3 regions of the Micromonospora parathelypteridis genome follow, and region 2 is predicted to be linked to each of the others. Evidence: riboswitches for the same ligand, from Rfam matches in the RefSeq annotation. Region 2 holds a riboswitch; each other region holds the start of a gene.
The links. A riboswitch is a leader RNA that binds a small molecule or an ion and turns the genes downstream of it on or off. The one in region 2 is predicted to bind cobalamin.
Positions count from the first base shown of each region.

Region 1 (10,214 bases), 5.4 Mb from region 2:
TGGGCGCCGGTGAACGGCTTGGCCACCGCGGTGAACGTCTGGGTCCTGAGGTCGGCGAAGGTGAGGGTGAAGGTCAGCTCGTCGCCAGCCTGCACCGGCTGCTTCACGTCCATCAGCATCAGGTGGTCGCCCCCCGGCTCGAGCACATGTGTGCTCTTCGCCTTGATCACGATGCCGCCCGGCTTGGCCTGCATGACCATCTTTCCGTCCTTCATGGTCATCTCATGCAGTTCCATCCGAGACACCTCGGTGGAGGCGCCGGTGATGGTGACGTCGGTCTCGGTGTCGTTGACCAGCGTGCCGAACGCCGCGGTCATGCCCTTGTCGGCGGCCTTCACCCACGGGTCACGGATGCCGACCACGCCCGCGGCGACGCTCGCCGACGCCGACGGGCCCGCAGCGGCGGACGACGGGGTTTCCGACGATCCGCAGCCGGCGACACCGACTGCCAGGAGGGCGGCGGTGGCGAGCAGAGCGACCGGGCGGCGGCCTGCGCCGGCGTGGGTGGTGCTGGGCATGAACGGTCCCTTCGGTAACGGGTCTGGCGTCAGGTTGGTCGGCACCACCAGCGGAAAAGTTCCGGTATGGCTGGCAAATGACGTCACCTGGCTGCCGACGACCGGCCGCCGATCGGGCCGCGCGGGCGTCTACCGACCCCTCACCTCACGGCAGGTTGATCGTGTACTCGGCGGTGTGCACCTTCCCGCCAACCTGGAAGTCGAAGAACGCTCGGTACCGGCCGGAACTCGGAGCGGTCAGCCAGAACTTGACCGTTCCGTCGACCAGTTCCGGCTCGGGGTGGACGTGTACGTAGCCGAGGTCACCCTCGCGGACCACGACCAGGTGCCCGTACGCGCCCAGGTACCGCTCCAGTTGCGCCGACTCCGCCGTGCCGGCGCGGTTGACCTGGAACTGCACCGGCGCCGTCACCGCCACCGTTGGCGTGCCGGTCATCGACACCTCGAACGGCCCAGCCGCCGCTTGTGCCTGCGCCGGTGGCAGGGCGGCCGGCGCGTACGCGCCAGCAACATGGTGGTCGACGCCCAGGACGAGAGGCAGTTGGGCACCGTCGGCCGCGGTCACGGAGAAGTCGGCGTAGATGCGGTAGCCACCGGGCCGGGCCAGCGTCAGGGGGACGCTCCAGGTGCCATCGGAGGCCATCGTCGGGTGCAGATGCTGGTAGCCGCTCAGGTCGCGACCCACCACGATCATGTGCAACGGCTTGTCGTGGACCACCGCGAAGCGTGTCGCCGCCTGCCGGTCGGTCCCGACGATCCGGAACCGGTAGTCCGCGCGTACCCCGGGTGGTTGGGATCGCTCCAGCGGTTGCAGCGTGTACCCGCCGGCGCTGACCGTCGTCCCCGCCGCCAGCGTCTCGCCCGTGCCCCCGTCGCCGGGGTGCGAGTGCGGGCCGGTTCCTGCCGGGTGTTGATGCCCATCGCCTGCGGATATCGCTCGCCCGGAGGTAGCCGGAGCGCCGGCGGGCTGCCGCGCGTTGCTGGTCGGTTCCTCGGTGCCCGTACCGATGCGGGCCAGCCCGAACCCGGCGAGCAGGGCCAGCGTCAGCCCACCGACGAGCAGCGCCAGGTGCGTGTTGCTCAGCCGAGACCCGGGTGTCCCGGCAGCGACATGCTGCAGCAGAGGGTCGGCGGGGGTGGACCGCGACTCGTCCTCCGGGGTGGCTGGTGCCTGCGTCGACCCCGCCTGTTGACCTGCCGGCGTTGACCCGGTCGCGGCGGTCCTGGCGGTGACGAGTGCCCCGCTCCTACGCCCCGCGGGCACGGCGACGCCGCGCTGCCTGCCGCCGGAACCGGCCGCGCCGCCTCGACGACTGCCGCCGGTCGTACCGGTCTTGCCGCCGGTGGTCTTGCTCCCGGCTCGGGGTTCGGAGTCGCGTCGGCCCGAGGGCGCCTTCGATGCGCGGCCCCGGCCGGAGGATCTGCCGGCGGGCGCGGGGCGGCGCCAACCAATGAATCCCGCCACCGCCGCGACGACCGCGACCACCCAGCCGGTCCAGGCCAGGGGGCCGGAACCGCTCTCGTCGTTCGACGCTGCCGAAGCGGCAGCCGTCGCCGGTGCCGCCGACCCGGCTGCTGGGGCCGCCGATCCGGCCGGTGCGGCCGACGCCTGTCCTGACGTCGAATGCTGCTCGATGGCGGCGACGAGGGACGGGTCCGGCTGGTGGGTCGGCGGGCTCCACCCCTGGGGTGCGGCCGTCGCCCGGCCCGTGTAGCGGAAGGTCATCGTGCCCCGGACCGCGTCTCCGTCCGAGGCGACCGACAGGTAGCTCACCGAGTACTGTCCGGCCGCCGGCAGATGGGCGACGGTCACCACCGCCGGGAACCCGGTCTTGTACTCACGCGGTTCGAACTTCCCCTCCACCAGGAAGTACTCCCGCACCGGCTTGTCCAGCGGCTTCGGCTCGCCGTACGTCCAGCCGTTGTCGACGCGGGCGCCGCCCGGGGCGGTGATCGTGAAGTACGCGTTGGCGGCGACCTTCTCCGTGAAGTACAGCTGCACCGCCGCCAGCGGCTCACGCAACGTGGCACCGTCCCCTGGCGTGGACATCGCGAGGGTCCCGTGAGCTGCCGCGGGCTGAGCGGACGCGAGCAGAGCGACCGCCGAGGCGAGGACGAGCGCGAGGAGGGCCGAGACCACTCGCCCGGGAGTCTGGGGGAGACGACGCATCTGAATATCCTCACCACGCCGAGACTTTTTTCAAGAGGCGGTTTCGTTTTTACCGAGATGGCAAAAGTTGGCGAGGTTGGGGATCGATCTTCGTGTCCTGGCGTGGCCTGTCCAGCCGCGAGGCACGCCAGCTGGCTGGGCGGCCTCGCTGACCAGCTATGCTTCCCGGCGGCGCTGGTTCGCCCGGTCGGCTGCCGATCGGGCGTCGTAAGAGGGAACCCGGTGTGAATCCGGGACTGCCCCGCAGCGGTGAGTGGGAACGACCGCCGTCATCAGCACTGGGCCAGTGGCCTGGGAAGCGACGGCCAGTAGGAGATCGGCGTGGAGCCGGTCAGGCCCGCGAGTCCGAAGACCTGCCGGTGCCGCGTACACAACCGTGTGCGCTGCCGTCGGCCTCGCGGGTGGGCTGAGCGGGTGACCTGCCGCGCATCTGCGTGGGTGTGTCCTCGTCAGCGTGTCCGCGTTCCGGTGGTGTGGTTTCCCGAGGGACGGACTACCGCTGTGCACGACATCATCACGATCGACGGTCGAGCGCCGTCGGCGTCGCACCTGACCCTGTCGCAGATCATGGATCAGCACCACACGAACCTGATGGGTACGGTGCACGGTGGCCGGATCCTCAACCTCATCGACTCCGTTGCCGGGGTGGTCGCCGCCCGGCATTCCGACGGGCCGGCCGTCACCGCCGCCATCGACGAGACCGCGTTCCTCCGGGCGGTTCGGGTCGGTGACGTCGTCCACGTCGACGCGCGCATCACCTGGGCGGGACGCAGCTCGATGGAGGTGGCCGTGAAGGTCACCGCGGACCGGTGGGATCGGGCGGTGCCGCCCACCGACGTGGCCACCGCCCACCTGGTCATGGTCGCCATCGACGACGACGGGCAGCCGCGGGCGGTGCCGCCGCTGCTGCCGGAGACGGACGGGGACCGGCGTCGCTACCGGGAGGCGGAGATCCGCCGGGAGCACCGTTTGGCGCTGCGACGGGCGTTGCTCGACGGCGCCGAGGAGGTCTGAGACATGCTCGGACTGTCCGTCGCGACGTTGGCCGGCTCTCGCGGTGTCGGCGAGTGGACGTGGCTCGGTCATGCCTGGTAGGCAGGCGGGTGTGCGAATCGTTTCACTGCTGCCGGCGGCCACGGACATCGTGGCCATGCTTGGCGTGACCGGGCACCTGGTCGGCCGGACGCACGAGTGTGACTGGCCGCCGGGGGACCTCGCCGATATTCCGGCGGTAACTGCGACTTCCCTGCCTGAAGCCCTGACGAGCAGGGAGATCTCGGCGGCGATCGCTGGCGACGCGCACCGAGGATCGTCGTTGTACCAGCTCGACGTCGCCCTGCTGGAGGACTTGAAGCCGGATCTGATCCTGACCCAGGATCTGTGCGACGTGTGTGCGGTCTCCTACGAACGGGTCAACGACGCCGTGCGGATGATCGACCTCGATACCAGGGTGGTGTCCCTGGAGGCGAGGACCATCGGCGGGATCCTGGACACGGTCGACGTCGTGGCCGCGCTGACCGGCACCGAGGGCAGGGCAGCGGAGATCCGGGCTGACGGCGAGCGTCGCCTCGCCGCCTTGCCGGGGTCGGTGACCGATGCGCCGACGGTGCTGTTCGTCGAGTGGCTCGACCCGCTGATGCCCGGCGGACACTGGGTGCCGGAGCAGATCACCTATGCGGGCGGGCGGTCTCTGCTGCTCGGGCCGGGCGCGCACAGCATCCCGCACCGGTGGTCCGTGGTCGCGGACCTGGCTCCCGACGTGGTGGTGTTCGGGCCGTGCGGATTCACGCCCGAGCGAACCTTCGACGAGCTGTCCGTGGCGGCCACGCAACCCGGCTGGGCGGACCTGCCCGCGGTTCGTCAGGGGCAGGTGTGGGTGGTCGACGGGCCCGCCTACTTCAACCGACCCGGCCCGAGGGTCGTCGACGGCGCGGAGATCCTCGCCGCGATCCTTGCTGGCCGTCCAGACGCCCGCGCTCGGCGGGTTCCCGTCGACGCCGGTTGACGCAGCCGCTGGTGAACCTGGGTTCCGCGGGTAGCCGGACCCCGCCGAAGCGCGTCGGCGGCGAAGCGCGGCTCAAGCGACCCGTTGGGCGAGCACCTGCCCTGGCCAGGTTCCAGACAGGAAGCTTTCGGTGGAAGTGAACCCGTGGCGCTCGTAGAACGCCACCAATTCGCCACCGCCGCCCGCCCAGCAGTCGACCCGGAGCAACCGCACGCCGGCTCGCCGGGTTTCGTCCACGGCGTGTGCCAGCAGGGCCGACCCGAGTTTCCGACCGGCGAATCGTCGGTGGGAGACGAGTAGGCGGACGTACCGCTCGGGTTCTTTCGCGGGCGCGATCGGCGCCCGCGGGTTGGGCCCGGAGTCCAACACCAGGGTCGCGGCCGGTGTTCCGTCCACCTCCGCGATGTACGGGAGGTTCTCGGTCAGGTACCGGTCGACCAACTCGGGCCCTCCGGGCTTCTCCGAGAACGGGATCGTGCCCCACTGCTCGGTGTTGCCGCGATCGTTCATCCAGATCACCGCGGAATCGAGCATGTCCAGTACGGCGGGTGCATCGGCCGGGCCACCGCGTCTGATACGTATGCCGCGGGTGATGTCGTCCATGGCGGGATCGTAAACCGCGGCTGGCCGATCACGACCGAGATAATGATCATGGTCCTGGGGAATCCAGCGCCACGCCGACCAGCAGCTCATGCAGGGCATCGCCGTTCGGCGCCCGGTCGGTGCTGCGACCGGGCGGGGCAGGAGTGGTTGGCGCCGCGGCGTCGGCAGCGTGACCTCAGTCCCTGATCTCGCAGATGAGCGCACCGCTCTGCACGTTCGTACCGATCTCAGCGGTCATGCCCTTGACGGTGCCCGCCCGGTGCGCCTGCAGCGGCTGCTCCATCTTCATCGCCTCCAGCACGACGATCAGGTCGCCGGCCTGCACCCGCTGCCCGTCGGCAACCGCAACCTTCGTGATCGTGCCGTGCATCGGGGAGGTCAGCGCCTCTCCGCCCCCGGTGGGCGCACCGCCGGCGGCGGCAAGGCGCTGCGGGGGACGGTTGAGCCCACGGCCCGCTGCGGACGCCCTGCCGAGACCGGCGGGCACGGTGACCTCGACGCGTCTGCCACGGACCTCCACCACCACGGTCTCCCGGTCCTCGGGGCCGGGCACGCCCTGCCCGGGACCCGGGTACGGGGTCAGCCGGTTGGCGAATGCGGTCTCGATCCACCGGGTGTGCACGTCGAACTCGTCATCGGGGGAGTCGGGTGCGAACGCGGGGTCGGCGACCACCGCGCGGTGGAACGGCAGGGTCGTCGCCAGGCCCTCGATCCGGAACTCGGCCAGCGCCCGTCGGGCTCGTTGCAACGCCTGCTGCCGATCCCGCCCGGTGATGACCAGCTTGGCCAGCATGGAATCCCAGGCCGGCCCGATCACCGAACCGGCCTCGACGCCGGGGTCGAGCCGGACGCCGGGACCGCTCGGCGGAACGAAGCGGGTGAGGGTCCCCGGTGCCGGCAGGAAACCGCGGCCGGGATCCTCCCCGTTGATCCGGAACTCGATCGAGTGCCCGCGTACCGGCGGATCTTCGTAACCCAACGGCTCGCCGCGGGCGATCCGGAACATCTCCCGCACCAGGTCGATGCCGGTGACCTCCTCGGTGACCGGATGCTCGACCTGTAGCCGGGTGTTGACCTCCAGGAACGAGATGGTTCCGTCGCGGGCGATGAGAAACTCGCAGGTCCCGGCGCCGACGTAACCTGCCTCCCGGAGGATCGCCTTGGAAGCGTCGTACAGGGTCTCCTGCTGCGCTGGCGAGAGAAACGGCGCCGGCGCCTCCTCGACAAGCTTCTGGTGGCGTCGCTGCAGAGTGCAGTCCCGGGTGGACACCACCACCACGGAGCCGTGCCGGTCGGCCAGACACTGCGTCTCGACGTGCCGGGGCCCGTCGAGATACCGCTCGACGAAACACTCGCCCCGGCCGAACGCCGCGACCGCCTCCCGGACCGCGGATTGGTAGAGCTCGGGGATGTCCGCCACGGCCCGGGCGACCTTCAGACCCCGGCCACCACCACCGAACGCGGCCTTGATCGCCACCGGCAGCCCGTGCTCGCTGGCGAACGCGACGACCTCGTCGGCGCCGGCCACCGGACCCGGCGTGCCGGCCACCAAGGGAGCGCCCACCCGCTCGGCGATGTGCCGGGCGGTGACCTTGTCGCCCAAGGCCCGGATCGCCGCCGGCGGCGGGCCGATCCAGGTGAGGCCGGCGTCCAGCACCGCCTGGGCGAACTCGGCGTTCTCGGAGAGGAACCCGTAGCCGGGATGCACGGCGTCGGCCCCGGAGTCGACGGCCGCCCTCAGCACCTTGGTCGTGTCCAGGTAGCTGGTCGCGGGGGTCTCGCCGCCGAGCGCGTACGCCTCGTCGCAGACCCGTACGTGCAGGGCGTCGCGATCGGGCTCGGCGTAGACCGCGACGCTGGCGAGCCCTTCGTCGGAGCAGGCCCGCGCTATGCGGACCGCGATCTCGCCACGATTGGCGATGAGAACCTTGTGCACGACAGCTCTCCAGTCTTCTCCGGTGCCGGTCATCGGGTCGGCGGCGGCATCCAGCCGGCGGTCCGCCAGGCACCCTGCCCGAGCTCGACCGGCCGGCCGGTCATCCGCCGCGCGGGGGCCGCCCAGGCCGCACCAGCCGCCGCGGCGGAGCGGGACCGCAACAACGCGGCCACCACGATCGTGGCCAACTCCTCGTCGCTCGGGTCGCCGTGCACCACGAGGCGCGGCATCGCGGTGCTCACAGCGGGATGTTCCCGTGCTTGCGCGCGATCCGGGTCGTGCGCTTGTCGCGCAGCGCCTCCAGCGCCCGGGTCACGGCGAGCCGGGTCTCGTGCGGCATGATCACCTCGTCGATGTAGCCGCGCTCGGCGGCCACGTACGGGTTGCACAGGGCGCGCTCGTATTCCGCGCGCAGCCGAAGGCGCTCGGCGGCCGGGTCGGCGGCTTCCGCGACAGCGCGCCGGTGCAGGACCGTCACGGCGCTCTCACCACCCATGACCGCGATCTCCGCCGTGGGCCAGGCCAGGTTGATGTCGATGCCGAGGTGCTTGGAGCCCATGACGCCGTAGCCACCCCCGTAAGCCTTGCGAGTGACCACCGTGACCATGGGAACGGTGGCCTCGGCGTACGCATAGATCAGTTTCGCGCCGCGTCGGATGATGCCGTCGGTCTCCTGCTCGACGGCGGGCAGGAATCCGGGTACGTCGACGAAGGTCAGCACCGGTACGTGGAACGCGTCGCACATGCGGATGAACCGGGCAGCCTTCTCGCAGGCGTCGATGTCCAGAGCCGCCGCTGAGACCATCGGCTGGTTGGCCACGACGCCGACGCTGCGCCCGGCGACCCGGCCGAAGCCACAGATGATGTTGCGGGCGAACAGTTGCTGGGTCTCGAGCAGTTCACCGTCGTCCAACACGGCCCGCACCACCCGCTGCATGTCGTACGGCTGGTTGGGCCGATCCGGGATGAGCCCATCGAGCTCCCGGTCCTCGGCGGTGATCTCGGCGACCACCGGGGCGTCGTAGGCCGGCGGCTCCTGCATGTTGTTCGAGGGCAGGTGACTGAGCACCACGCGGATGTACTCGAATGCGTCCTTCTCGTCCCGGGCCAGGTAGTGCGAGGAACCCGAGACGGTGTTGTGGCGCATGGCGCCGCCGAGCTCCTCACGGTCCACCCGCTGGCCGGTGACGGTGTGCAGCACCTCGGGCCCGGTCACGAACATGTGCGAGATGTTCTCGACCATGACAACGAGGTCGGTGACCGCCGGCGCGTACACCGCGCCACCGGCGCACGGACCCACCATGAGGGAGATCTGCGGGATGACCCCGGACGCGGCGACGTGGCGCTTGACCAGCTCGGCGTAGAAGGCCAGGGAGACGACACCCTCCTGAATGCGCGCACCACCGGAGTCGTTGATCCCGATGATCGGGCAGCCGGTCTTGAGCGCCAGGTCCATGATCTTGACGATCTTCTCGCCGTACACCTCCCCGAGGCTCCCTCCGAAGACCGTGAAGTCCTGGGCGAAGACGCAGACCCGCCGGCCGTCGATGGTGCCGTAGCCGGTGACCACACCGTCGCCCAGTGGCCGGTGTCGATCCATCCCGAAGTCGCGGCTGCGGTGCCGGGCGAAGGCGTCCAGCTCGACGAAGGATCCCGCGTCGAAGAGCGCGTCGATCCGCTCCCGCGCGGTCATCTTGCCCTTCTCGTGCTGGCGGCGTACCGCGTCGGTCTCGGCCATGGCCGCCAGTTCCGTGCGGCGGTTGGCCAGTTCGGCGATGCGCTCCGCGGTGCTCGCCGTGATCTCGTCAGCGGACATCGGCGGCACCCGCCCGGACCACCGCGACCGACTCGGCCGACTTCAACTCGCCGTTCAGGTACAGCGCGCGGCAGGCGCGCCGCTGCACCTTCCCGCTGGAGGTCCGCGGCACGACGCCGCGCCGGACCACCACGACCCGGTCGGCGTCCAGCCGCACACCGTCGCGGATCGCGGCGTGGACGCGCTTCCTGAGCTCGTCGGCTCCGGTGGACCGCAACACCCGCCCATCGGCCTCCACCACGACGATCAACTGCTCGGTCAGCCCGTCGTCGACCGAGAACGCGGCCGCGCAGTTGGTCTGCAGACCGTCCACCGAGGACTCGGCCAGCAGCTCGATGTCCTGGGGATAGAAATTGCGCCCGTTGCGAATGATGACGTCCTTGAGTCTGCCGGTGACGAACAGCTCACCGTCGAGCAGGAAACCCAGGTCACCGGTACGCAGGTGTGCCTGGCCCGACGGGTCACCGGCGATTCGGGCGGCGAACGTCTCATCGGTCTCGCGCGGCCGGTCCAGGTAGCCCATGGCGACACACGGACCGTGGATCCAGATCTCACCGACGACGCCCGGCGGGCAGACGCCGCCGTTCTGCGGGTCGACGACGCGTACCGTGGTGCGGCCAACCGCCCGGCCCAACCCGACCAGTGGCTGCGCGCCCTCCGCGCCGTCGGCGGCCGGTTCGGCCCGGCCCTCGCGCAGCGCCTGGCTCGACACCCACCGTACGCTGGGCAGGTCCTCCTCGGCGGCGGCAGTCGCCTTGAGGGTGTTCTCGGCGAGACCGTACCCGGCGCACATCGCCTCCGCGGCGAACCCGGCGGCGGCGAACCGCTCGGTGAACGCCTCGATGGTGTGCCAGCGCACCGGCTCCGCGCCGTTGGCGGCGACCCGCCACGAGGACAGGTCGAGGGTGTCGCCGAGGGCCGCGGCGCCGGCGCGCACACACAGGTCGTACGCGAAGCTCGGCGCCGCCGCGTGCGTGCCACGGAACCGGGAGATGGCATGCAGCCAGCGCTCGGGGCGGCGGATGAACGCCTCGGGCGCCATCAGGTAGACCGGGGTGCCGGAGCACAGCGGCAACATGATGCCGAACAGCATCCCCATGTCGTGGAAGAGCGGCAGCCAGGAGACGATGACGTCGTCCGGGCGCAGCGGCCACGACTCCTCGGTC
Region 1 covers NZ_JACHDP010000001.1:834,797-845,010, reverse strand. Annotated here, with positions in the region: gene HNR20_RS03235 (copper chaperone PCu(A)C) at 1-518, opposite strand, end outside; gene HNR20_RS03230 (copper resistance CopC family protein) at 664-2,688, opposite strand; cobalamin riboswitch at 2,847-3,063, shown strand; gene HNR20_RS03225 (acyl-CoA thioesterase) at 3,256-3,702, shown strand; gene HNR20_RS03220 (ABC transporter substrate-binding protein) at 3,794-4,693, shown strand; gene HNR20_RS03215 (GNAT family N-acetyltransferase) at 4,766-5,296, opposite strand; gene HNR20_RS03210 (acetyl/propionyl/methylcrotonyl-CoA carboxylase subunit alpha) at 5,472-7,232, opposite strand; gene HNR20_RS03205 (acyl-CoA carboxylase epsilon subunit) at 7,262-7,474, opposite strand; gene HNR20_RS03200 (acyl-CoA carboxylase subunit beta) at 7,471-9,048, opposite strand; gene HNR20_RS03195 (fatty acyl-AMP ligase) at 9,038-10,214, opposite strand, start outside.
Region 1: it holds a riboswitch for cobalamin, as region 2 does, so the genes downstream of both, HNR20_RS03225 (acyl-CoA thioesterase) here and HNR20_RS28195 (CbtB domain-containing protein) in region 2, are expected to answer to the same signal.

Region 2 (10,214 bases):
ACGCCATGAACAAGGACGGCGACTACTCGGCGGCCTACGTCGTTCTGCACACCGACGGCGTCGACAGCGTGGGCGCGCCACTCGCGGGCCACGGTCTGACCTTCACCATCGGTCGGGGCAACGACATCGTCGCCGCGGCGGCGGTCCATCAGGCGCAGCGCCTCGTGGGCCTGGACGTCGCGACGATGGCAGCGGACATGGGCGCGGTCTACCGCTTCCTCACCTCCGACTCCCAACTGCGTTGGCTCGGGCCGGAGAAGGGCGTCGTCCACCTGTCGCTGGCCGCCGTGCTGAACGCGTCGTGGGACCTGGTCGCCCGGGTCGCCGACAAGCCGCTGTGGCGGCTGCTCGTCGACATGTCCCCCGAGCAGCTCGTCGACATCGCGGACCTGCGCTACCTGTCCGACGCGCTGACCCGGGACGAGGCACTGGCCATCCTGCGCGCCAAAGAGAGCACGAAGGCCGATCGCCTCGCCGAGCTCGACCGCACCGGCTACCCCGCCTACACCACCTCGGCCGGCTGGCTCGGCTACGGCGACGACAAGCTGCGCCGGCTGTGTCAGGAGGCGGTGGACACCGGCTACGGCTACGTCAAGCTCAAGGTGGGCGCCAACCTCGACGACGACATCCGCCGGTGTGGGATCGCCCGGGAGATCCTCGGCCCGCACCGCAACCTGATGATCGACGCCAACCAGGTGTGGGACGTCGGACAGGCCATCGAGTGGGTCAAGGCCCTCGCCCAGTTCGAGCCACTGTGGATCGAGGAGCCGACCAGCCCCGACGACATCCTGGGCCATGCGGCCGTCCGCCGCGCCGTCGCTCCCATCGGAGTCGCCACCGGCGAACACTGCCACAACCGGGTGATGTTCAAGCAGCTGTTCCAGGCCGGCGCCATCGACTTCTGCCAGTTGGACACCGGCAGGCTGGCCAGCATCAACGAGATCGTCGCCGTGCTGCTCCTCGCCGCGAAGTTCGACGTCCCCGTGTGCCCACACGCCGGCGGTGTCGGGCTGTGCGAGATGGTCCAACACGTCTCGGTGCTCGACTACGTCTCGATCTCGGGGGATCTCACCGACCGTGTCACCGAGTTCGTCGACCACCTGCACGAGCACTTCACCGACCCGTGCATCGTCCGCGACGCCGGCTCGGGCAGCGGTTACGTCCTGCCCAGCCAGCCCGGCTACTCCACCCGGATGCGTCCCGAGTCGGTCGCGCTCTACCGCTTCCCCGACGGCCCCTACTGGGCTGCGACGCACCCGACTACCGTGTCATCTCCGGAGCCGTACGTGATCGCGGGTGGGACAGCCGCCCCCGCCGGCCGCTAGGAGGTGTCATGTCGCGCACCGACGAGGTGGTGAACGGCATCAAGCGGATGATCCTCGAAGGACGGTTCAAGCCCGGGGACCGGCTGCCCATCGAGAAGGACCTCGCCGAGTCGCTCGGCGTCTCGCGGGGCTCGCTGCGCGAGGGGATGTCGGCCCTGTCGATCCTCGGCATCGTCAACATTCGCCAGGGTGACGGCACCTACGTCACCAACCTCGACGCGCCGCAACTGCTGGCCCCGATGGGCTTCGTGGTGGACTTCCAGGGCCAGGGCGACCCACGGCACATCCACACCGTCCGGCGGCTGCTGGAGTGCGAGGCCGCCCGGTTAGCGGCGACCAGGATCACCGACGAGGCGCTCGCTCAGGCGGGGGACCTGCTCGACGAGGCGGCCCGGATCGCCGGTCAGTCGCCGCAGGACCACGAGCGGATCATGGAGATCGACATCGCCTTCCACCGGATCATCGCCGTGCACGCCGAGAATCCGGTGCTCGTCGGCCTGATCGAGGCCTTCGCCGGACGCACCCTACGCGGGCGGCTCTGGCGGAGCCTGCACGAGGAGGGCGCGGACCGGCGTACCCATGACGAACATGTCGCGATTCTGCGGGCCCTGCGGGCGCGCGACCCGGAGCGGGCCCGCGTCCGGATGGCCAACCACCTGATCGGGGTGGAGGAGTCGTTGCACGGGCTACCCGACGACGGTGACACGAACGCCGAGCCCGCACGGTTCTAAGCCGCCGTCAGCGCTCGTCCCGTTCCGCGCCGCTGATGCTTCCGGTCATCGCCGCGACCAGGTCGTCGGTGGTGACCTCGTCCGCGCGGAGCCGGGCGGCCCGCCGGCCGAGACGCAGCACCTCGACCCGGTCGGCGATCTCGAGCACCTGAGGCATGTTGTGGCTCACCAGCACCACCGACATGCCAGCGTCGCGGGCACGGCGGACGACGTCGAGCACGCGCTGCGTCTGAACCACGCCGAGCGCTGCGGTGGGCTCGTCCAGGATGACCACGCTGGTGGCCCAGATGATGGCGCGGGCCACCGCGACGCACTGCCGCTGCCCACCGGACAACATCGCGATCGGGGTGGTGACCCGGGGGATCCGGACACCCAGTTCGTCGAGGGCCGCGGCGGCGCCCTGCCGCATGGCCCGCTTGTCGAGCAGCCCCAGCCGACCGAGCGGCCCGGAGCGCAGGAGCTCCCGCCCGAGGTACAGGTTGGCGGCCACGCTGAGGTCGTCGGCGACGGCGAGATCCTGGTAGACGGTCTCCACCCCTGCGCGCCGGGCGTCCAGCGGGGTGGAGAACTGGACGGGACGGCCATCCACCCGGATCTCGCCCTCGTCGGGCGGGTGCACACCGGACAACGTCTTGATCAGAGTGCTCTTTCCGGCGCCGTTGTCGCCGATCAGCGCGACGACCTCACCCCGGTGGACCGTGAAGTCGGCGCCGCGCAGCGCCTCGACGTGCCCGAACCGCTTGACGATGCCACGGGCTTCGAGGACCGGTGGTTCGTCGGTGGTCGGCTGCCGGTCGCTGTCGGCGGTGGCCGTCGGGGTGGTGCCCATCACTGCACCGGGGGGTTGGCGCAACTCGGTTCGAGCACCGCCTTGATCTCCGCGGAGTCGATGTTCTCCTTCGTGACGAACGTGACGCCGGTGTCCGCTGACGCCAGCGGCGCCTTGTCGCGGAGGTGCTTGACCATCTTGTCGACGCCGAAGTAGCCCATCTTGAACGGGTTCTGCACGACCAGCGCCGAGATCTGGCCGCTGCGCACGCCGGCGATCTCGTCCGGGGCGGCGTCCCAACCGATGATGACCACCTTGCCGGACTTGTTCGCCGCCTGGATGGCCTGCGCGGCGCCCAGCACACTCGGCTCGTTGGCCGCGAAGATGCCGGCGAGGTTGGGGTTGGCCGTCAGGATGTTCTCGGTGACGCGTCGCGCCTCGTTGACGTCACTGCGGCTGGGCTGCTGGCCGACCAGCTTCAGGTTGGGGAACTGTGCGAGGCCGGCCTTGAAGCCGTCGACCCGCTCGGTGTTGGTCTGCGATCCGGGCTGGAACTCGACAAGTGCCACCTCGTGGTTGCCGGGGCCGAGTTCGGTGGCGAGCATCTTCGCCGCCTCGGTGGCCGACGCACGGTTGTCGGTGGCGAAGAGCGGCACGCTCGACGGTTGCGGGCTGGTGCCAGAGTCGATCATCGCGACCGGGATGTTGGCGCCCAGCGCCTGGTCGGTCGCCGGCGCCAACGCGCTGGAGTCGGTCGCCGCGTACACGATGCCGTCGACCTTCTTGGTGACGAAGTTCTGGATCAGGTTGACCTGGCCCTCGACGTCGGTTTCGGTGGTCACCCCGTCCCACTGGACGGTGACGTCACCGGCGCGCTGCGCGGCACACTCCGCGCCCGCCTTCACGGTGTTCCAGTAGTCGGCCCCGACGGCCTTCGGGACGACGGCGAGCTTCAACGGACCGCTCGCGTCCTTGGTCGCGCCGTCGCCTCCGTCGCGGACCTCGACTCCGCCGCAGGCGCTGAGAAGAGCGGTCGCCGCGGCTACGGCCAGAATGGCCTGTGCGCGCAGGATGGGCCGTCGCGCCCGTCGGCTGGTGGTGGTGTGCGCCATGGTGCGTGTCCTTCCTCGTTCGGACTCTCGGAATGGCATGTCAACCCCGTGCTTCCAGCCGCCGTCGGCGGTACTGGTCGAAGTACACGGCGGCCCAGATGATCAGGCCGACGATCACCTGCTGGTAGTGGATGCTGATGTCGAGCAGGACGGCGCCGTTGCGGACCAGGGCGATGAGGAAGGCGCCGATGATCGTCCCGACGATCCGGCCCTGGCCTCCGAAGAGGCTGGCTCCACCGATGACCGCGGCGGCGATGACATCGAGCTCCAGCGAGATGCCGTAGTTCGGCTGGCCGGAGTTGACCCGGGACGCGGCGATCATGCCGCCCAGCCCGACCAGCACACCCGCCAGCACGTACACCCCGGTCAGGTGACGCCGCACCCTTATTCCGGAGCGGCGGGCCGCCTCCAGGTTGGAGCCCATCGCGTAGGTGTACTGGCCGAAGCGCGTCTGGGAGAGCAGGAAGGCAACCCCGACGGCGACGAGAACGGTGATCACCACGGCGAACGGGATGCCGAGGATCTCCCCGTTGCCGAGCAGTTGGAAGGATCGGGGCAGGCCGTAGACGCCGACCGCGCCGCTGACGATGAAGACGAGACCGCGGCCCACGGACATCGTTCCGAGCGTCGCGATGAACGGCGGGATCCGGGCCACGGTCACCAGCAGCCCGTTCAGCAGCCCGGCCAGCGCGCCGACACCGATCGCGACGACCGTCGCCGCCCAGAGCGAGAAGCCGAGGTCGCGGACGACCATCGCGCCCACGACGCCGGCGAGCGCGGCGACCGACCCCACGGACAGGTCGATGCCCTTCGTGATGATGACCATCGTCTGCGCCGTGGCGATGATGGCGATCACCGCGGTCTGCGCCCCGATGTTGAAGAGGTTGTCCGCGGTCAGGAAATAGGGACTGGCGACGGTCAACGCGATGAACAGGACGACGAGCGCGGTCGCGGCGGTCAGCTCGGAGACGGCGTGGGAGACCCGTTCCCGGACCCAGTCGCTGAGTTCGCCGCGCTGCGAGCCGGCGGTTGCCTCGACCGTACTCATCGTCGGACCTCGCATGCCCGCACCGCCCGTAGAGATAGGTCGGATGTTTCCCTCGATCAGGCGTTACCTTGCCACGCATCGACATATGTTGCCAAGGTCTTGCGGGCATGTTTTGTCATCGATACGCAGGCCACTGCGGGCATACGTCTGATCAAACTGGCACAACCTGCGACCGATCGATCAGCAGGCGCAGGCGGCGAGGGTTTTCGGCCCGTCAGGCCGCGGGGTTTTCGGCCCGTCAGGCCGCGAGACGCCGCGGGGTCACGACGTCTCCAGCCGGTACGCCCGCCGGGCGGTCCGTCGCCAGATCGCCGCACGCTCGTCGTCGGCGAGCGGGTCCAGCAGGTCGGTGAGGGCCTCGACCCAGCGGGTGTACGAGGTGGCGAGCAGACACACCGGCCAGTCCGAGCCGAACATCAGCCGGTTCGGGCCGAACACGTCGAGCGCATGCTCGATGGCGGGCCGCAGGTCCGCCGTCGTCCAGGACGGGCCGTCCACTTCGGTCACCAGGCCGGAGAGCTTCGCCGTCGTGTTGGGCTCGGCGGCGAGCGCACGCAGGTCACGGGGCCAGTCGCCGAGGCCGTCGTGCCCGAGCGACGGCTTGCCGAGGTGGTCCAGGACGAACCGCATCTGGGGCAGATCGCGGACGAGTCGGGTGGCCGCCGGCAGTTGGTGGTCACGCACCAGCAGGTCGAAGGCGAGGCCGGCGGCGCCGACCGCGGCGATGCCCCGCCGGACGTCCGGACGGTCGAGGTACGCCGGGTCAGATTCGGATTGGACGACATGTCTGATCCCGACCAGCCAGTCTCCGCCGCGTGCGGCCCGGAGCCGGTCGAGGCGATCGCCGACGCTGTCGGCGGTGAGGTCGACCCAGCCGACGACTCCGGCGATGAGGGGATCGTCGGCCGCGATGCCCAGCAGCTCGGGCGTCTCCGTCCGGGCGGCGACGGACTGAACGACGACGGTCTGGGTGACACCGACGGCCCGGGCCACCGGGGCCAGATCGACCGGGGTGAAGTCGTCGTCGATCGCGGCCATGGTGTGCGGATCGATCCAGGGCTGCGGGTGCCGCGCCCGGACCCAGAGGTGATGGTGCGCGTCCACGATGCCCGATCCCGGTGGGGCCTCATTGGTCGTCATCGGACACGTCCCGGCGCGCTCACGTACACCCACACCCCGCCCAGTCATTGGTCAGATGTCCGGGTCGGCCCGGCACTTCGGCCCAATCCGGCAGTTCGACCAGGTTAGCGGTAACAGAACGCCCGTGGGTCCCAGGAAATGCGACTCGGCGTGGTCAAGCATCATATCTTTGGCATCCAGAGATGTCGATTATTGTTTCCTCACCCGTCCGGCTGGTGGGGCCGGGTTGACCGCCTGCGGCGGCACCGATACCGTCGACCCACTATCTGCGGCGACGCGAGGGAAGCCGGTGTGAATCCGGCGCGGTCGCGCCACTGTAAGCGGTTCCTCAGCCTCACGGGGATCCGCGAGCCAGGACGCTCGGTCGTCCGCAGCCTTGCGATGGGGACGCGTCATCCCCGGGGAGGTTCGTGCTCGTATGTCTACTTCCACGTCCAGCCAGCCGTTGGTGCACTCCGCTGGCAGCACGCGTCTCCTGTGGACGGTCCTGGCGACCGTTGCTGTGCTCAGCCTGTTGACCTACCTCGTCGCCTTCGATCAGGGGGCAGTCTCGCGCAGCGGCATGTACCTGCACGAGCTGATGCACGACGGTCGGCACCTGCTGGGTGTCCCGTGCCACTGAAAGCCACCACCGCTCCCCCGTTTCTCACCGTCCTCGTCCGTGGGCTGCTCGCCGGCCTGATCGCCGGCCTGCTCGCCGGGGCGTTCGCCTACGTCGCCGGTGAGCCGCACGTCGAGGCGGCCATCGCCATCGAGGAGGCGGCGGCGACGCACGTCGAGCCCGCTGCCGGTGGGCACAATCACGAGGATGCCCTGGTCAGCCGGACTGGTCAGCGCGGCGGCCTGTTCCTGGCCACCGGCCTGTTCGGCGCCGCGATGGGTGGCCTGCTGGCCACGGCGTACGTGCTGCTGTCCCGTCGGCGGCGGACCCACGACGACGGCCGGGTGGGCCTGCTGCTGGCCGGCGCGGCCCTGCTCGGCGCGGTGATCGTGCCGTTCCTGAAGTATCCGGCGAACCCGCCGGCCGTCGGCGACCCGGCCACCATCAACCAACGCACCGTCACCTACCTGCTGATGGTGGTGCTCGGCCTGGTGGCGGTGTGGGCGGGCTCGCTGGGCTACCGGGCGGTCGGCAGCGAGGCGCCCACGTGGCAACGTGCTGCTGCGGCCGCCGGCGGATTCCTGCTGGTCACCGTGGTGTCCTACGTGGTGATGCCCTCCTTCCAGGAGGTCCCGGACGACTTCCCGGCGACTCTGCTGTGGGACTTCCGGCTGGCCTCGCTCGGCACCCAGGTGGTGCTCTGGACCGGGATCGGCCTGCTGTTCGCGGCGCTGATGCACCACGACCGGCGTCGCCGGGCCGCCGCCGCGCTTCCGAGCACGTGACCCCCACCAGCCTCCGGCTGGTCGCCCACGGTCACACCACCGCGCTGCGCCGGGTCCGGTTCGGCGGCACCAACGACGGCTTGGACGAGGGCGGCCTGCGTGCCGCCCTCGCCCAGGCCCGCACCGAATCGGGCCGGCGAGGGCACCTGCGCGTCGACGATGCCTGCCTGTCCAGTCCGGCGGCAGCCGCCCGACAGACCGCCGAGGCCTTCGGTCTGCGGCCCACCATCGAAGCCGCGTTGGCCGACTGTGACTACGGCGACTGGACCGGACGGTCGTTCGAGGAGATCGCCGCCGAGCAACCGCAGGCGTTGCACGAGTGGTTGTCCGCACCGGACTCCGCCCCCCACGGCGGCGAATCCGTGGCGACGTTACGAGACCGGGTCGGTCGCTGGCTGGACGGGCAACGCGCACCTGGCCGGCGGATCATCGCCGTCGCCCACCCGCTGGTGATCCGGGTCGCGGTGGTCCACGCCCTCGACCTGCCGATCGCGACGTACCGGCAGTTGGACGTGGAGCCGCTGGCGATCATCCGGCTCACCAGCCAGGGTGGGCGATGGCAGTTACGGCTGACCCCACCGCGAGCAGGGTGAGGACACGGCCACTCAGTGGTGCCGGTGCGGCAGGTGCAGCTCGACGGGCTCGGGCGGGAGGTCGTCGACACCGGCGGCGACGGCCTGCTGGTGGCGGCGGCGTGCCGAGGGCAGGGCCAGCGAGGCGAAGACAGCCAGGACGGCGACGCCGGCGCAGACCCAGAAGCCGGCGGTGAAGGCCTCGTCGGTGGGCAGGCCCTGCGGCGTGCTGTGCGAGGTGATGACGGCCGCGACGACCGCCGCGCCGATGCTGCTGCCGATGGTCCGCGCGATGGTGTTGACACCGCTCGCCTCACCGGTCTGCCCGGCCGGCACGCTCTCGATGATGGCGTTGGACATCGCCGCGAACGCCAGTCCGATTCCGGCGCCGGTGAGCACTCCGGAGAGCAGAACCTGCCAGGCCGCGCCGTGGGCGAGGGCGGGCAGCACGAACGCGACGACGACGGCGACCGCGCCGAGGAACATCGGAACCTTGGGGCCGAAGCGACGGTCCAGCAGACCCGCGAGGGGTCCGAAGACCACCATCATCAGGACGGTGGGCAGCAGGAACAGGCCCGCCTGGGACACCGTCTTGCCGAACCCGTAGCCGGTGGCCGCCGGAAGTTGGAGCAGGGTCGGCACGAGCACGAACGTCCCGAACATCGCGAAGCCGAGGATCAGGGCGACGAGGTCCGTGGCCCAGACACCGCGAATGCGCATCAGACGCATGTCGATGAGCGGCTCGCGTACCCGCAGTTCGACCAGGACGAACACGATCAGCGCGACCACACCGAGCACGAACAGGCCGATGGTCTTCGTCTCACCCCAACCCCAGGCTTGTCCCTTGCTCACCGCCAGCAGCAGTGCGACCAGCGCCACCGACAGGATGCCGGCGCCGAGCATGTCGAGCCGTCCGGGCGTGCGGACCCGTGACTCGGGCATCCCGAAGATGGCCCCGAGCAACGCGACGACGACGAGGACCAGCGGCAGCCAGAACAGCCAGTGCCACGACAGGTTCTCCACGATCGGGCCCGCGGCCACGATTCCGACGCCGGCGCCGACACCGAAGATCGCCGACAGCAGGCCGACGGTGACGCCGACCTTTTCCCGGGGAAGTTCGTCGCGGACGATGCCGATCGACAGGGGCAGGATCGCTCCGGCGGCTCCCTGCAGCGCCCGCGCGACGATCAGCACGGTCAGGTTGGGAGCCAGGGCGGCGAGCAGGGTGCCGGCGGCGAGCGCGGCGAGGACGCCGATGAGGACCCTGCGCTTGCCGACCATGTCACCGAGACGGCCGAGAATGGGAGTCAGGACCGAGGCTGCCAACAGGTAGGCGGTGAGCACCCAGCTGATGTCCCCGGTCGAGACTCTCAGGTCCCCTCCGATGGTCGACAGGGCGGGCGCCACCAGCGACTGCAGCACCGCGAACGCCAGGCCGCCCAGCGACAGGTACAGCACCAGGAGGGTGCTGTTGGCCCGCGGGACGGTGCCGGCCGTGGAGTCGACGTGGGTCGGCTCCTGGATGGTGTGGGTCATGAGATCCCCGAAACTAGATGTAAACGTTTGCTGACTTACCAGTATCCGCAGCACCGGGGTCATGTCAACAGTCGTTTACGTCACGTCGGGGCGCAGCGGCTTGCACTTCAGCCACAAGTCAACATATGTTTACTTTAGGAGGGGCGGCCGAACGCCACGGGAGAATCACCCGCCGCCCGAGCCAGAGAGGACGCGTCGTGACAGCAGAACCGCCCGTCCCCGCGAGCAGTGACACTGCCCCACCATCGGGCGAACCGGCCCGCCGTCGGCGCCGCGACGCGAGCGAAACCCGGCAGCTCCTGCTCGACGCCGCCCGCCGGCGCTTCGCCCAGGATGGCTATGCGGCCACCACGGTCCGGGACATCGCCGACGACGCGGGCGTCAACGTCGCGCTCATCAGCCGCTACTTCGCCTCCAAGGAGGGCCTGTTCGAGGAGTGCCTGCGGGCCGCAGGCGACGAGCTGCGCCGAACGACCGGCCAGACGCCCGCCGACCGCGTCCCCGAGGCCATCGCCCGGCACATCGCCGACCTCGGCGCGGCGGGATTGTCCAGCCAGCTCGCGCTGCTGTTGCGGTCGTCCGGGGACGCGCGGGC
Region 2 covers NZ_JACHDP010000001.1:6,284,714-6,294,927, reverse strand. Annotated here, with positions in the region: gene HNR20_RS28225 (enolase C-terminal domain-like protein) at 1-1,325, shown strand, start outside; gene HNR20_RS28220 (FadR/GntR family transcriptional regulator) at 1,334-2,056, shown strand; gene HNR20_RS28215 (ATP-binding cassette domain-containing protein) at 2,064-2,885, opposite strand; gene HNR20_RS28210 (ABC transporter substrate-binding protein) at 2,885-3,937, opposite strand; gene HNR20_RS28205 (ABC transporter permease) at 3,978-4,985, opposite strand; gene HNR20_RS28200 (amidohydrolase family protein) at 5,247-6,125, opposite strand; cobalamin riboswitch at 6,364-6,508, shown strand; gene HNR20_RS28195 (CbtB domain-containing protein) at 6,544-6,747, shown strand; gene HNR20_RS28190 (CbtA family protein) at 6,738-7,511, shown strand; gene HNR20_RS28185 (histidine phosphatase family protein) at 7,508-8,104, shown strand; gene HNR20_RS28180 (MFS transporter) at 8,117-9,682, opposite strand; gene HNR20_RS28175 (TetR/AcrR family transcriptional regulator) at 9,817-10,214, shown strand, end outside.

Region 3 (10,214 bases), 6.3 Mb from region 2:
GAACGCCTCCTGGGTGACGTCCTCGGAGTCCGAGCCCGCCCCGAGCAGCACCGCCGTCCGGTACGCGGACGCGGTGTGCCGGGCGACCAGGAGGTCGTACGCCTCCAGGTCACCTGCCCGAGCGCGGGTGACGAGCGCGTCGTCGTCCAGGGGAACCTCCGTTCCGGTCACACCCATGACACCGCTCACGCGCTGCGGGTTCCAGCTCCGGGTTCTCGAAACGGGTCAGGTGTCTCCCATCCGGCGTGCAGCGTATTTCCAGGAATCGGTGCTGCACTGGAGGGGCGTCGAGGAGAGGGGCTGGGCATGAGCTGGTTCAACCGCCGGTCACGGGGCGCTGAGGCGACCCCGACGAAGCTGGACCGGGAGGCGACCCGGGATGATCTTGCCGCGCTGGAGTCGTTCATCGCCTCCCGGCAGGGGGTGGAGTTCTACCTGGAGCCGGAGACCACCGCGACGGACACCACCGTGGTGGCGATCGCCCACGACGGCGAGTGGATCCGTCGCCGTACCGGCACGCCACGCGCGGCGGGGGCCATCGCCCGCAAGCACGCGGTGCCGCTGTACGAGGCGGCGCGCACCGGTTACCCGGAGCGGATGCGGGTGTGGAACCGAGCCCACCCGGAACGGCACGCTCGCTGAGTTTTCACAGCGCAGCTTCCTGAGAGGCGGTCGCGCGGGCTTCCATCTGCCGGAATTCGGGCGATGTGACCGTTCGTAACGTCGCGGCGAGCACGAGGGCGCAGAGAGCAGCTCCGCCCCAGAAGACCGCTCTTACGCTGACCAGTTCCGCGGTGAGGCCAGCGAGCAGAGCCCCGAGCGGCATTGATCCCCAGCTGGTCAGACGGCTGACCCCGCTGTAGCGCCCCATCATCTCGTCGGGCACGACGAGTGCGCGCAGCGAGCTGTAGGTGACGTTCCACGCGCCGGAGCCGGCGCCGCCCAGGAAGGTCGTTACCGCGATCAGCCTTGGAGACGAGGAGAACGCTGGCGTTGCCAGCAGCACGGCGAAGCCCGCCATTGACGCGGCGAGGACGACCCGCCGTCCCAGCCGACGGGTGAGAGCGGGCGCGGCGGCGGCTCCCAGGACGCCGCCCATTCCGAGGGCGCCGATCAGCAGGCCGTACTCCGAGCGGCTCAGGTCCATCGGTCCGGGTGCGACCGCATAGACGACGATGACCGCCATCCAGGCCGCCCAGCATCCGCTCGCCGCGCCGGCCACCAACAGCAGGGTCCGCAGAATTCTTGCCTGCCATACGTATCGGATGCCCTCCCGGATGTCGGCACGGAGGCCGGGAGCGTTCGTCGCCGATCTGCGGTGACCGTCGCTGCGGTAGTGACCGGTCATGACTGCCAGAGCGAGCAGTGCGCCTGCGTAGCCGACGCCGCCGGCGCCGAGCGCGACGGCCAGTCCGGCGGCGGCCAGCAGGCCACCCAGAGGCGGCCCGATGAACTCGTTGGCCGCGGTCTCGGTCGCCGTCAACTTCGCGAACGCGGATTCCATGCGATTGCGGGGTATGACCATCGGCACGATCGACATCCGGGTGGTGTCGGCGAACACCTCGGCGGTGCCGAGGAGCAGTGCCCCCGCGTACAGGCCGGCCAGCGGCAGCATGTCCGCGAGGATGCCAACCACGAGTACGGCGAGGACCAGGGCGCGCGCGGCGGCCATCCTGATGATCAGGCACCGGCGGTCGACTCGGTCGGCGAGCGCGCCGGCTGGCAGTGCGAACAGCAACCAGGGCAGGGTGTTGGCCAGGGTGGTGCCGGCAACCAGCGCAGGGGAATCCGTCATCGAGACGGCAACCAGAGGCAGGGTCAGCTTGACGACGCCGTCGGCCAGGTTGGTGACCGCGGTACCGGCCCACAGTGCCGTGAAGTTCCGCGCGCTCACGGTCGTCGGATCGTATGGTCGGCTGTCGCTGTGCATGGTCAGGAGCTTGCAGCGGTCCGCGTTGCCGCCCTAGAGTTTCGACTGGAGGCGAAACGTGGCAGTGTTCCTGGTGGACGCCGAAGTGCTGGCGCAGGCGCGTTTCGGCACGTCACAGCTCACCGAGACGTTGGGGGCGCTGAATATCCTCCGCCGGGCTCAGCCGCTTCCGTGGCACCGGATCTGGCGGGACCAGCATGTCGAGGCCTTCCAGGGCTATCTCGACGGCGACCCGGTGACCGCGGCTATTCTGGCGCACGCGATCTCGTCCTCCTGGATGGCCGATTTCCTGACGGTGCCGCCCGCCCGCCCGGACATGACGCTGGACGACGAGCTCGTGGAGCTGGAGTCGCTTCCGGACGACCGCATCCGTGAGGACCTGGCCCACGTACGTTCCCCGCTGGCCCAGGAACTACTCGGCTCGGGGTTGGCGACCCGGACGGCCGCCCTGTTGCGCTGGGTCTGGCGCCACACGATCGAGGCGGACTGGCCGCGCCGGCAGTCGGTGCTGCGTGCCGATGTGGTGTCCCGGATCTCCCGCCTGGGCAGGGACGGATGGTCCGGGGTCGTCAACGACATGCGACCGGGCATGCGGTGGCTCGGCGACGGACGGCTGCAGGTCGAGGAGCGGCCCTACCCGCCGTCCGACGTGCGGGGCGGGACGCTGACGTTCTTCGCGGCGCACTGCCGGGGAGGCTGGATCTCCTGGAGGTTGCCCGACCGCTTCGGGATCGTCTATCCGGTGACGGGGATCTTCAACGAGGCGGCATCCACCACACCGGATCCTCTGCGTCGCCTGCTCGGGAACGCGCGGAGCAGCATTCTGGTGCAGGCAGCCGAGCCGGTCAGCACCACGGCGGTGGTCGCCGCAACCGGACTGCCGCTCGGCACGGTCGGTGGCCACCTGCGCGTGTTGACGGATGCCGGCCTGCTCCGCAAGCGCCGATCTGGCCGGGAAGTCCTCTACTGGTGGACGGACACAGCCCGGGCGCTCGTGGCCGGAGCCTTGTCGACGTGACGGGGCCCGGCGGGTCGGCACAGGGTCGCCGCAGTCCGCGCGCCGGGCGGCACGTCCGCTGAGGCTCGTCTGCTCAGGCAGCCACAACGGCTGAGCGGGCCTGCTCAAGCGTCATCGGCTCGGCGTGGCTGGACACGTACCAGTGGTAGGTGTCGTCGAGCAGGCGCCGGACCAGGCCCAGGTCGAGGCCGTCCTCGGGTCTGCGCAGATGCGCCGGCGGTGGGTAGAAGCAGTCGCCGAGCAGCATCACGCCCGAGTCGGGCACCAGCACGACGGTCGAGTCCGGCGCGTGGCCGCCGCCGACGTGACGCAGCCGAACCCCCACCGGCAGCTCGTCCACGTCGGTGAAGGTCCGGGTCGGCGGCAGGACGGCGAAGTCGTTCCAGGAGTCCACCGCGCGTGCCCGGGCCCGGAAGCTCGGGCCGAGGCGGGGATTGGCGCGTACCTGCTCGCGCAGATAGTGGTGACTCCACGGTCGGGCGGCCTCCGCGCGAAGCAGCGCGGTGGCCGTTTCGTGCCCGACGATCTCCACCCCGGGCCATGCGCAGGCGCCCCAGACGTGGTCCCAGTGGTGGTGGGTGTAGACGAGCCAGCGCGGCTGCGGCAGGCCGGCGGCGGTCAACGCGGCCTGGATCTCGCGGGCGTGCGCGGGGCTCTGTCCGGCGTCGATCATCACACTGCCGCGTTCGTCGGCGACGACGGCGACACCGGCCTGGACCGCCTCCGGGTCGGGATCGCCCGGACAGAGCCAGACCCGGCCGGCGAGGTGGCGGAATCGCATGGCGACGATGCTGATCGACCCCCGAGATTGATCGCGGACGTTGCTCCGGTGAGCGCCAATCGTAGGTGATCACGCCGAATGGCACCGCCCAGAGGCGATCGGCGCAGGCCAGGGCGCATGCGCCCAACCTTTGCGCCGCTTCGACTGACGCGACGAGAGGCGGCGTCACTGTCGTGCGGGGTGAAGCGGAGCAAAGGGTGCGTCGCATTGACCCGGGGCATTCCGACGCGCGGCTTCGAGCGCCTTGCGATCGGCGAGAATCAATGGAGTGCACCCGTCTGGCGGTGCCGGGGTCGGCGTTGACCGGCGGCGCGACGGTGTGGCAGCATTCGCGGCCTGACGGCAGTGAAGGAAGTCGGTGCGAATCCGACGCGGTCCCGCCACTGTCACCGGGGAGCGATCCCCCCTCGTGAGTCACGGCCGTGTGTCTGCGGTTGGAAGGCCGGGGGAAGAGCGTCGATCCGGAAGCCAGGATACTTCGGCCGTCGGGACGTACCCCAGGGCGTGGACACCCGAGGAGGACCCGATGACGCAGGACGTCTCATTCATCGACGGATACCGTCGTGGCTCGTGCGGCTGCCGTGCCGCCGCCACGATCGGCAGCATTGTCGGCCCACCGGCTCCCGGGCGCGACCTCTCCGCTCACTGCTGAGTTCCGTACCGCACCGCCCGTCGTCCCCGGCCCCGCGCCGCTGACCTGGCCGGACCGCGGTACCTGCCGAACCCTGCGCCCATCCCTCATGCCGGGTCGCTCCCGTGAGCGCCCCGGCGTCACTGTCCGGAGCCCGCCGTGCGCATCCTGTTGCTCTCCACCGCCGACACCGACCTGCTGGCCGCCCGCGCCAGCGGCACCGACTACCGGCTGGCCAACCCCGCGCGGGTCGCCGCCGACGAGGTGCCCGCCCTGCTCGACGGGGTCGATCTCGTCGTCGTACGCCTGCTCGGGGGTCGGCAGGCGTGGCCGGACGGCCTCGCCGCGGTGCTCGCCACCGGCGTCCCGACGGTCGTGCTCGGCGGCGAGGCGCTACCCGACGCGGAGCTGATGGCCATCTCCACCGTGCCGTCCGGTGTCGTCACCCAGGCGCTGGCGTACCTGGTCGAGGGCGGGCCGGACAACCTGGGGCAGCTGGCCCGGTTCCTGTCCGACACGGTGTTGCTCACCGGCGAGGGGTTCACCCCGCCCGCGCCGACCCCCGCCTACGGCGTGCACGGGGAGCACCCCGCCGACCCGGACCGGCCCACCGTGGGCATCGTCTTCTACCGCGCACACGCGCTGGCCGGGAACACCGGGTTCGTCGACGTGCTCGCCGAGGCGGTACGCGCGGCCGGCGGCAATCCGCTGCCGATCTTCTGCGGTTCGCTGCGCGGGCTGACCGCGGGCGCCGGCCCGCTCGGGCTCTTCGCCCGCTGCGACGCGCTGCTGGTCACCGTGCTCGCGGCCGGTGGCGCGGTCGCCGCGGACGCCTCCGGTGGAGGCGACGAGGACGCCTGGGACGTCGGCGCGCTGGCCGCCCTGGACGTGCCGATCATCCAGGCGCTCTGCCTGACCAGCACCCGAGAGCAGTGGGCCAACAGCGATGCCGGGCTGTCCCCGTTGGACGCCGCGATGCAGGTGGCCATCCCCGAGTTCGACGGCCGGATCGTCACCGTGCCGTTCTCGTTCAAGCAGATCGACGCCGACGGGCTCAGCGTCTACGCCGCCGACGCCGAGCGGGCCGCCCGCGTCGCCGGCATCGCGGTGCGCCACGCCCGCCTGCGGTACGTGCCGAACGCCCACAAGCGGGTCGCCGTGGTGCTCAGCTCGTACCCCACCAAACACTCCCGCGTCGGCAACGCCGTCGGGCTGGACACCCCGGTCTCGGCGGTCCGGCTGCTCGCCGCGCTCGCCGCGGCCGGTTACCACCTGGGCGACGCGCCGGTGCCCGACGACGGCGACGCGCTGATCCACGCGCTGATCGCCGCCGGCGGTCACGACGTGGAGTGGCTCACCCCGGAGCAGTTGGCCGCCGCCGAGGCCCGGATACCGGGGCAGACGTACCAGCGGTGGTTCGACCAGGTGCCGGCCGAGTTGCGCGAGCGGATGCGGGAGCACTGGGGCGAGCCGCCTGGCGAGCTCTACACCGACGGCGGCGACATCGTGCTCGCCGGGCTGCGCTTCGGCAACGTGGTGCTGCTGATCCAGCCGCCACGCGGCTTCGGGGAGAACCCGATCGCCATCTACCACGACCCGGACCTGCCGCCCAGCCACCACTACCTGGCCGCGTACCGCTGGTTGTCCGCGCCGGCCGCCGACGGCGGCTTCGGTGCGGACGCCGTGGTCCACCTGGGCAAGCACGGCACCCTGGAGTGGCTGCCCGGCAAGGGCCTCGGCCTGGCCGCCGACTGCGCACCCGACGCGGTCCTCAGTGACCTGCCGCTGGTCTACCCGTTCATCGTCAACGACCCGGGCGAGGGCACCCAGGCCAAGCGGCGGGCGCACGCCGTGGTGATCGACCACCTGGTGCCGCCGATGGCTCGCGCCGAGACCTACGGCGACCTGGCCAAGCTGGAGCAACTACTCGACGAGTACGCGACCGTGCAGGCGCTCGACCCGGCCAAGGTGCCCACCGTGCGGGCGCAGATCTGGGACCTGGTGCGTGCCGCCGAGCTGCACCACGACCTGCACGCCGAGGCGATGCCCGACGCGGACGACTTCGACGACTTCGTGCTGCACCTCGACGGGTACCTCTGCGAGGTCAAGGACGTGCAGATCCGCGACGGGCTGCACATCCTCGCCGACGCGCCCACCGGTGAGCCGCGGGTCAACCTGGTCCTCGCGGTGCTGCGCGCGCCACAGATCTGGGGCGGCGCCCGTGCCCTGCCCGGCCTGCGGCAGGCCCTCGCCGTCGCGTACTCCCTCGACGAGCAGGAGCTGCTCGCGTCGCCGGGCCGACGGCTGGCGCTGCCCAGCACGTTGACCGACGTGGTGGACGGCCCGGCCGGCACCGCCGCCGACGCCGTCGACCTGATCGAGGCCCTCGCCCGACGGTTGGTCATCGGCATGGAGACGCTCGGCTGGGACGCCGACGCCGTCGAGACGGTGGTCGAGGAGGTGACCGGCCAGCGGGTCCCGGACGTCGCCGCGGTGCTGCACTTCGCCGCCACCGAGTTGGTGCCCCGCCTGGACCGGACCACCGACGAGTTGACCCACACCCTCGGCGCGCTCGACGGCCGGTTCGTGCCACCCGGCCCGTCCGGCTCACCCACCCGTGGCCTGGTCAACGTGCTGCCCACCGGCCGTAACTTCTACTCCGTCGACCCGAAGGCCATCCCCAGCCGCAACGCCTGGGACGTCGGAGTGGCCCTCGCCGACTCCCTGCTGGCCCGACACCTCGCCGACACCGGGGCGTACCCCCGGTCGGTGGGGTTGACCGTGTGGGGCACCAGCGCCATGCGGACCCAGGGCGACGACATCGCCGAGGTGCTCGCGCTGCTGGGCTGCCGGCCCGTCTGGGACGACCGGTCCCGGCGGGTCACCGGCACCGAGGTGGTGTCGACCGCCGAGCTGGGCCGGCCCCGCGTCGACGTCACCGTGCGCATCTCCGGGTTCTTCCGCGACGCGTTCCCGCACGTCGTGGCGCTGCTCGACGACGCCGTCCGACGGGTCGCCGCCCTGGACGAACCGGACGAGGAGAACTACCTGCGGGCGCATGTCGCCGCCGACCTCGCCGAGCACGGCGACGAGCGGCGGGCCACCGCGCGGATCTTCGGGTCCAAGCCCGGGGCGTACGGCGCGGGCCTGCTGCCCCTCATCGACGCCCGGACCTGGCGCAGCGACGCCGACCTGGCCGAGGTGTACGCGGTGTGGGGCGGCTACGCCTACGGCCGGGGCCTGGACGGGCGGGAGGCGCGCGCCGACATGGAACGTTCCTTCGCCCGGATCGCCGTGGCGGTGAAGAACCAGGACACCCGCGAGCACGACATCGTGGACTCCGACGACTACTTCCAGTACCACGGCGGGATGGTGGCGATGGTCCGTCACCTCACCGGCACGTCACCGCAGGCGTACGTGGGTGACTCGGCGATGCCGCACGACGTGCGTACCCGAACGCTGGGCGAGGAGACCCGGCGGGTGTTCCGGGCCCGGGTGGTCAACCCGAAGTGGATCGCCGCGATGCGCCGGCACGGCTACAAGGGCGCGTTCGAGCTGGCCGCCACCGTGGACTACCTGTTCGGCTACGACGCCACCGCGGGCGTGGTCGACGACTGGATGTACGAGCACCTGGCCGCCGCGTACCTCTTCGACGAGACGACCCGGGAGTTCCTGGAGCAGTCCAACCCGTGGGCGCTGCATGGCATCACCGAGCGGCTGTTGGAGGCCGCCGACCGGGGGCTGTGGGCCAAACCCGAGCCGGCCACCCTCGACCGGCTGCGCGACACGTACCTGGCCAGCGAGGGCGACCTGGAGGACCGGGCATGAGCGCGACCTATCCGTTCAGCGCTGTGCTCGGCATGGCCGACATGCGACTGGCGTTGCTGCTCAACGCGGTCTCCCCGACGATCGGCGGGGTGCTGGTGCGGGGCGAGAAGGGGACCGCCAAGTCCACTGCCGTGCGGGCCCTCGCCGCGTTGCTGCCCCCGGTCCGCCGGGTCGCCGGTTGCCGCTTCGGCTGTGACCCGGCCGAGCCCGACCCGGCCTGTCCGGATGGCCCGCACCCCGTTGGCGCCGCTGCCGAGACCCACCCCGCCCGACTGGTGGAGCTGCCGGTCGGTGCCGCCGAGGACCGGGTGGTCGGCTCACTGGATCTGGAGAAGGCCCTCGGCGAGGGCGTACGCGCCTTCGAACCGGGCCTGCTCGCCGCCGCGCACCGAGGTGTCCTCTACGTCGACGAGGTCAACCTGCTGCACGACCACCTCGTCGACCTGCTGCTCGACGCGGCGGCGATGGGTCGCAGCCACGTCGAGCGGGAGGGCGTCTCGGTCAGCCATGCCGCCCGGTTCCTGCTGGTGGGCACGATGAACCCGGAGGAGGGGGAGCTGCGCCCGCAGCTGCTCGACCGGTTCGGGCTCACCGTCGAGGTGGGCGCCAGCCGTGACCCGGAGGTCCGGGTCGAGGTGGTCCGTCGCCGGCTCGCCGCCGACGCCGACCCGGCCGGCTTCGCCGCCCGCTGGGCCGACGCCGACGCGGAGGTCGCCCGCCAGGTGGCCGCCGCACGCCGCCGGCTTCCCGGCGTACGACTCCCGGACGCCGCGTTGCGGCAGATCGCCGAGGTGTGCGCCGCGTTCGACGTGGACGGAATGCGCGCCGACATCGTCACCGCCCGTGCCGCCCTCGCCCACGCCGCCTGGCACGGCCGGGACCGGGTCACCATCGACGACGTCCGGGTGGCCGCCCGGCTGGCTCTGCCGCACCGTCGTCGCCGCGACCCGTTCGACACTCCCGGGTTGGACGAGAAGCGCCTCGACGAGGCGTTGCAGCGTGCCCAGGACGCGCACCCCGACGACCCGGACGACGATGGCCCGGATGACCGTGGCCCCGACGGCGGTGGCCCCGACGGCGGTGGCCCGGACGGCGGTGCCGGTCCGGCGGGCGGTGGCGCGCAGGGCGGTGACCCGAGCGGCTCCGACGGCAGCGGCGACCAGGGTGAACCCGGTTCGACCGGGGAGCCGGCGGCCGAGGACAGCCCTGGCTCGGACGGGCGTACCGAGGGGCCGAGCGGGGCTGACGACAGCGGATGGCCAACGGACGATCAGGGCGGGCACGGTCAGCACGCGGGGGCCGGCGGCAGTCGGGAAGGGGCCGCCCGAGGCGATGACGACGACCCGACCCGTGGGCGGGGCAGCGGCGGGGGAGCTCAGCCGGTGGCCGTACCCCGGGGTGGGTTGAAGGCGCGGGTGCTCACCGCGCCCGGGGTGGGTGACGGGGTGCCCGGCCGGCGCTCCCGTGCCCGCACCGGCCGGGGGCGCACCGCCGGAGCCCGGGTGCCGACGGGTCGGGTCGGGGCGCTGCACCTGCCGGCGACGGTCCGCGCCGCCGCGCCGCACCAGACCTCCCGGGGACGGCTGAGCGGCCCCCTGCGGCTACGCCCGAACGACGTGCGCGAGGCGGTCCGGGAGGGGCGCGAGGGCAACCTGGTGCTGTTCGTGGTGGACGCGAGCGGCTCGATGGGTGCCCGGCAGCGGATGACCTCCGTGAAGGACGCGGTGCTCGCTCTGCTCACCGACGCCTACCAGCGGCGGGACAAGGTCGCGGTGATCGCCTTCCGGGGGGCCGGCGCCCGTACGTTGCTGCCGGCCACCTCGTCGGTGCTGGCCGCCTCGACCCGGCTGGCCGAGTTGCCCACCGGTGGGCGTACGCCGTTGGCCGAGGGGCTGCTCGCGGCGGCCGACCTGCTGCGGGTGGAGCGGTTGCGTGACCCGAAGCGCCGCCCCCTGGTTCTCATCGTCACCGACGGCCGGGCCACCGCGGGCAACCGCCCGCTGGACCGTTCGGCGGGAGCGGCAGC
Region 3 covers NZ_JACHDP010000001.1:11,720-21,933, reverse strand. Annotated here, with positions in the region: gene HNR20_RS00090 (RNA polymerase sigma factor) at 1-171, opposite strand, end outside; gene HNR20_RS00085 (hypothetical protein) at 307-642, shown strand; gene HNR20_RS00080 (MFS transporter) at 647-1,894, opposite strand; gene HNR20_RS00075 (ArsR/SmtB family transcription factor) at 1,989-2,948, shown strand; gene HNR20_RS00070 (MBL fold metallo-hydrolase) at 3,022-3,729, opposite strand; cobalamin riboswitch at 4,053-4,230, shown strand; gene cobN (cobaltochelatase subunit CobN) at 4,520-8,188, shown strand; gene HNR20_RS00060 (putative cobaltochelatase) at 8,185-10,214, shown strand, end outside.
Region 3: it holds a riboswitch for cobalamin, as region 2 does, so the genes downstream of both, cobN (cobaltochelatase subunit CobN) here and HNR20_RS28195 (CbtB domain-containing protein) in region 2, are expected to answer to the same signal.